2 regions of the Psychromonas sp. KJ10-5 genome follow, and region 1 is predicted to be linked to the other one. Evidence: predicted binding sites of a transcription regulator. Region 1 holds the regulator's gene; the other holds the start of a gene.
The links. The regulator MetJ, encoded in region 1, represses methionine synthesis genes. The targets are predictions, from matches to a motif close to TAGACGTCTAGACGTCTA.

Region 1 (3,506 bases):
TAATAAGATGCAAATGCATTGCCGACATTTTTGCGTGTTGATGCTGCTGTTGATCTTAATACCGCGCTTTATATCGAGTGCATCAAGCGTACGCTATTCGCTGCAACAGATTGAGATAGTTAAGTACAAAAGACAATGAATCCATTTTTTATAATAGAGGTAGCAAATGGCTAATTTCAATATCGCTTTGATCGGCGAATGTATGATTGAATTACAGGAAGTAAATGGCGTTTTACGTAGAAGCTTTGGCGGAGACACTCTAAATACAGCTGTATATTTGTCACGTTTAACATCAGGTAAAGATGTAAATGTTAGTTACGTTACTGCCTTAGGTGAAGACAACATAAGCCAAGAAATGATTGATGCTTGGAACAAAGAAGGCATTGATACACAATTTGTACAACGTTCTGAAACGAGACAACCTGGTTTATATATGGTTGAAACAGATGAAACAGGTGAGCGTAGTTTTTTATATTGGCGTGATGCTGCGGCGGCTAAATATTGGCTTGAGACAGCAAGTTATGAATATATTGAATCGTTATTGAAACAAGATGTTATTTACCTTTCAGGCATTAGCTTAGCGATATTGCCCCCTGCTAGTCGTGAAAAGCTTTATGATCTTTTGGCTCGTTATAAAGCGGCTGGTGGTAAAGTTTATTTCGATAATAACTATCGACCTAAGTTATGGGATTCGGCTGAAGAGGCTGCTGAAGGATTTAAACGTATTCTAGCTGTTACTCATACTGGCTTACTAACATTTGATGATGAACAAGCATTATTTGGTGATACAAAAGTTGAGCAATGTATCGAGCGTACACGTGCATTAGGTGTTCAAGAAATAGTGATTAAACAAGGTGGCGGCGAATGTTTGATCATTACTGCAGATGATTCAATTAGTGTTGCAGCGCAAAAAGTAGATCCTGAAAATGTTATCGATACTACTGCAGCCGGAGATTCTTTTGCCGCTGGTTATTTGTCAAAACGAACTTTAGGTGGAACAACTGTTATTGCTGCTGAAAAAGCACACCAAGTAGCAAGTACTGTGATACAGCATAAAGGTGCAATTATTGATATGAAATACATTGCCCCATTTGTAGATTAATCATTCATATTTAGGATAGTAAAATGACAACATTAAATGAAAAATTACAATCACTCAAAGTGATTCCTGTTATTGCCATTAAAGATGCTAATGATGCTGTGCCATTAGGTAAAGTATTAGTTGAAAATGGCATGCCTTGTGCAGAAATTACATTCCGTACTCCAGCTGCTGCACAATCAATTAAAAATTTACGTGAAGCGTTTCCTGAAATGTTAATTGGTGCTGGTACAGTACTAAATAGTGAAACAGTTGATTTAGCGATCGATGCTGGTGTTGATTTTATCGTTAGCCCAGGTTTTAACCCAACAACGGTTAAATACTGTCAACAACGTAACATGCCAATTATTCCAGGTGTTAACAATCCATCATTAGTTGAACAAGCAATGGAAATGGGATTAACGACGTTAAAGTTTTTCCCTGCTGGACCATCGGGTGGCGTGGCAATGTTAAAATCATTAACTGCGGTTTATCCAGTTAGCTTCATGCCAACAGGTGGCGTATCGCCAGCGAACATCAACGACTACTTAGATATTAATGCGGTATTAGCATGTGGTGGTACGTGGATGGTACCTGCTGATCTGATTGATAACCGTGAATGGGAAAAGATTGGTGAATTAGTGAAAGAAGCGGTGGCTGCATTAAAATAATTGCGATCGTCAAATTAGCTTAGTTGAAACCTCAATGAGCATCGCTTATTGAGGTTTTTTATTGATGAATTTATTTAGTTGACTTGCTTAAAGTCTCTGAAATATTTACATTTTGACTTTTATCAAGTTCTTCATCTTCAGGTAAAGGCTGACCGGTATAAGCGTGCAAAAAAGCTTCGCACAACAACTCACTGTTGGTTGCGTGGCGTAAGTTATTTACCTGACGACGAGTACGTTCATCTGTCAATATTTTCAATACCTTAGTTGGTATCGACACAGTCACTTTTTTTACCTGTTCACTTTTTTTCCCGTGTTCGGCATAAGGACTAATATATTCACCGTTCCATTGTGTTGACATAGCAATAACCTTTTAAAAAATATGCTTTATTTTACCTCGATAAATTAAACATGGCAATCTATACGTAAAGAGGGCTAGAAGTCCATAATTTAAAAGAAGATAGTCGAGTAGGAAAATACTTAACGAAAGCGTTTATTGTTCGTTAGCAGGAGTTAATGCAGAAATTAAGTCCTGTGCAGAAGCCACTAAAGTGCTGCTTTTGAAGGGGTTAAGCGATAAGGTTTTATCTTCATTTAGTGTAATATCATAAAACTGCGGCAAGTTGAAATTAATCTGTTCCGCTTCTGTATTAGATAAGTGATTATTAGAAGTATAAAAACGATTAACATTTTGTACAAATTCATTTTTTGAACCTGCAAAGTTTAAAAATGTTTCTACATCATTTTCTGCATTGGCAATATAAACGTTAAAACCATTATGGTAATTTTCAAAGAAGAATTGTATTAAGCCTTCACTAATGTGCGATTCAATTACATCAGCTGTTTGGTCATAATGTGTGGTTTTTAAATTCAATGAGCTTGCAGATAATTTTTTATTAGAGATATGACTATAAATGTCCACTGCACTTTCTAAATGCTGCAATGAAACCCCTTTACGTTCAAAGTAAAATCCAAATTTTCTACCGCCAGTCCACAATGTTTGTACAGAACGAGTGTGTACGGTGTGCAAACGTAACTGAATAAACTCATTCAGTTTACTACCGAATGATTGGCAAATTTGTTCACTAAAATGGCGACTATAGCAAAACAGATCAATCTGTTGAGGAGGTGAAGCATCTTGATGCATTTTTGACAAGATAGTATTTAAAGCTTCCACTACTGAGAACTGACTATTAAAGTGTAAAGTACGCACTTCATTCCATGAATTACGGTAGATAAAATCGATACTGCCAATTAGGCTCTCTTTATGCTCGCCATAGGCCATTACATTATCGATCTGGTTTAATTCACTCTCTTCTGTATCTTGCCAGTGTCGTGTTGGATCTTTTTCAACATTTAAAAAAATGGATAAATGTTTAATGGCACAAGGTTCACTCAGTGCTTTATCACTTGCTTTAGGGACATAAATTGGAAATACAGCATATAAATCTTTAGCAAATTGATTCAGGTTTTTATCAACGAGATCTGACCCTTGATTATATAAATGTAATGTAGTGTCTTCATCATATAATCCATTCACATAACTCCAAGCTACTAGCTTAGATAAATAAGGCGAATACCCAAGGTTTGGTGTAGATGCTAATTCAAATGGATCGAGTGTACTATTAAATAAGTACCAACCAGCCTTATTTTTGCGATGTTCTGGAATCTGAATTAGGCTGAGATCATGCTCAATCAAATTAGGTGAAATATTAGGGTTAATAATATCTACTTTACCAGGTAGTGTTTCATGTGCTGCA
Region 2 (3,506 bases), 940 kb from region 1:
AAAAAGTGACTAATGATACATCTAGGTTATATTTCTCTTTCGCTACTTTAGCAGCAATCTCTGCTACTTGTGCTTCAGCACCAGCGATTACACCAATTTTTACTTTATTGTTATCAACTGCCGGTGCTTCTTTTTCACCACAACCAGCTAGCGCAAATACAGACGCAAAACCTAATACAGCGATTACTTTTTTGATATTAACATTCATACATTTTCCTTTGAGATGTTGCTTTAATAAAATTTAAAATGAAACGATTAACGGTGGTCTACACGCTTAACAAGATAATCACCTAGAGACTGAATCAGTTGTACTAGGATCACCAGAATAACGATAGTAATCATCATCACAGTGGCATCAAAACGTTGGTAGCCATAACGAATACCAACATCACCAAGACCACCACCACCAACGGTCCCTGCCATCGCTGAGTAACCTACTAAAGTCACTAATGTAATGGTTGCCGCATTGATAATGCCGGGTAATGCCTCTGGTAATAATACTTTCTTAATGATTTGTAGTGGCTTAGCTCCCATCGCTTGTGCGGCTTCAACTAATCCAGCTGGAACCTCTAATAACGCACCTTCAACAAGACGTGCGATAAATGGAATCGCACCAATGGTTAGAGGCACAATTGCAGCTGCAGTCCCAATTGACGAGCCAACAATAAAGCGAGTCACTGGAATTAAAGCAACCAGCAAAATAATAAATGGGATTGAACGGCCGATATTCACCACAACACCTAATATTTTGTTCAAGCTAGTGCTTTCTAATAAACCATTCTTTTTACTTAGGTGTAATAACACACCCAGAGGAATACCGACCACAAAACCGATAAAACCAGACGTAAACACCATGATTAATGTTTCCCACAATGAACTAACTAATAGCTCAATTAGGCGTGTGTTTTCAGCCCACCAAGTAACCACTGCATTAAATGACATAGCCAAGCACCTCTAGTTCAATTTTTTGTTGTTTTAAATACTCAATGGCTTTTTCTGCACATTCATCTGGGCCAATAAATTCAGCTAACATCAAGCCAAACTTAACACCACCTACATAATCCATATTAGAACTTAAGATACTGATATCAATATTAAATTCACGAGCTACATGACTAATTACTGGCGCATCAACAGAGGCACCAGTGAACTCTAAACGAATTAAAGGGTAACTGTTTTCAACACGTGTACTGTGCAAACGCTCTTGGTAATCAGCTGGGATTGATAAGTCTAATGTTGAGCGAATAAACTCACGCGCTAGCTCTGTTTTAGGGTGAGCAAAAATGTCTCCCACCAACCCATTCTCAACTAACTTCCCTCCACCGATAATAGCCACTTCCTGACAAATACCTTTTACTACCGCCATTTCATGGGTAATTAAAAGAATAGTCAGATTCAACTCTTTATTAATCTTACGAAGTAACTCTAAGATAGAGATAGTCGTCGCAGGATCTAATGCACTAGTTGCTTCATCACATAATAATACTTTAGGATCCGACGCTAATGCCCGCGCAATTGCCACACGCTGTTTTTGTCCACCACTCAAGTTTGCTGGGTAAACATCGCGCTTTTCAGCTAAGCCAACTAACGCTAATAGCTCTTCAACTTTACTTTTTATCTCGCTTTTACTAACGCCAGCAAGCTCTAAAGGTAAGGCGACATTATTAAAAACCGTGCGTGATGATAATAGGTTAAAGTGTTGGAAGATCATTCCAATTTTACGACGAGTATTAGTTAACTCTTGATCTGATAATTTGGTTAAGTCGACACCGTCGAGCAACACTTCACCAGAGCTTGGACGTTCTAATAAGTTAACACAACGTATTAATGTACTTTTGCCCGCGCCAGATGAACCGATCACACCAAAAATACTACCTTGTTCTATGGTTAGGTTAATATCGGAAAGCGCGTTAATCGCCTTATCTCCCTGATAAAACACCTTGTTTACATCTTTTATTTCTATCATCAGATTTCCTGAAATTTAAATACTGGTTACATATTAGGCATCATAGAAAATCTGTGAGCTAAGTTGTAATAATGGATGCATACTAAGCCATCTAGACGTCTAAATCAATTAATTAAAATAAACAAATTTGATTTACATTAATTGATAGAGCAAAAAACTTAGTTTGATGATTTTCACTAGGCAAAAAAAACATCACTCTAAGGTGATGCTTTAAAAGTAAGGTTAAAAAGTCGTTATTTTTTTAAAGGGAGTAAAATCTAATCCTAATAGACCTAATGCAAAAATAGCAGCCCTCGCTGCTGCTGATACATCAATAATTGATAAGTGAACCTCTGCGACTGCTTAGCTAGTTGCAGAGTTTGTCCACCGTTCGTCCTGTTAATTCGGACACTCACTAATGGTAATAACATAAAAAATAGGCATTAAGGACAAATTATATCTTTAAACCTTTATGAATAGAGTTATTGAATATTATCAAGGCTTTCTGTTATTTTTTAGCAGGTCCGGTTGGCGCTTCTTGAACACTGATATAACCATCTTTATTAGTGTCTAAATAATTAAACTGAGTTCGATTGCCATGGAACTCATCGCTAGACACTCTATTGTCGCCATTTTTATCTAAGCGTTTAATAAAGCGATTATGTTGAGATGATTGCTTCTGTTGCCCATGGGTTTCGTTATCACTTTTAGTAAAAGCTAGGTGAGTCTTTGTATCTGTAGTTTGCTCGGTATCCTTCACGCCTCCTCGCACGCTTCGGACATAGTTATAAACTCTGATCATATCCCCCTGCGGACCTCTAGACATTGCCTTACCAGTCTTAGGGTCGCTACGCTGCGCGCCAGCACCATGTACGTCCATCACCGTGCCACGCATTTCACCTAACCCTTTACCAAAGGCAACATAAGCAGCACTACTCTCCGGTATAGGGCCATCTAAGTGAGTCGTTGAACTCCAAAAGTAAGGATAATCTTTATGACCACTTTCATCTTTTATAATTGTCGTTTCAAAGATTGTATCAATCGCAGCAGAATCAGTCGTTTCTGGTGAGCGAGTATAATCGACAATACTTTGTAACTCCTTCGCATTAGGTAGTCTCCAATCATCATGCCCCCCTAACTGAAGTTGGGCTGAATAATCTAACGCTTGCTGCCAGTTCATTGCTTGTTGACTATCCTGCTTTTGCCAAGTTAATCCAGTTGCATGATCGGTGACAGTGCCATCACCATTGTCCGTAAAATTATTTTTACCGTAAGCAACATTCCCTCTCACAAATCTAAAGTACATTTTATTTGCTTGATGGGTACGTGGATTATATTTGGGATACCCTTTGATTCTTCCATCGACAAAATTAACACCAAAAATGGTTTCATCATTATTCATAGTTTTGGCTACATACTCAGTGCTACTCCAAACTTGCGCGTCAATTTCACGCTCACCTAAGTTTGTATCTCCTAAGGGTTGCTTAAAGTAATTTGTGTCGATAAAAGGCGTGATAGCTTTTTGCCCTTTTACAGAGCCAGTGAATTGAATTAAGGAATA

Region 2: a site for MetJ is predicted at 2,051-2,068, ahead of metN (methionine ABC transporter ATP-binding protein MetN). Genes of this name have one in related genera too.

Annotation. Positions count from the first base shown of each region.
Region 1 is NZ_CM147864.1:3,113,924-3,117,429, reverse strand. It holds gene kdgK (2-dehydro-3-deoxygluconokinase) at 167-1,102, shown strand; gene AC0L3W_RS13585 (bifunctional 4-hydroxy-2-oxoglutarate aldolase/2-dehydro-3-deoxy-phosphogluconate aldolase) at 1,126-1,749, shown strand; gene metJ (met regulon transcriptional regulator MetJ) at 1,820-2,107, opposite strand; gene AC0L3W_RS13575 (class I adenylate cyclase) at 2,240-3,506, opposite strand, start outside.
Region 2 is NZ_CM147864.1:2,171,016-2,174,521, forward strand. It holds gene AC0L3W_RS09590 (MetQ/NlpA family lipoprotein) at 1-208, opposite strand, end outside; gene AC0L3W_RS09595 (methionine ABC transporter permease) at 256-942, opposite strand; gene metN (methionine ABC transporter ATP-binding protein MetN) at 932-1,966, opposite strand; gene AC0L3W_RS09605 (Lcl domain-containing protein) at 2,454-3,506, opposite strand, start outside.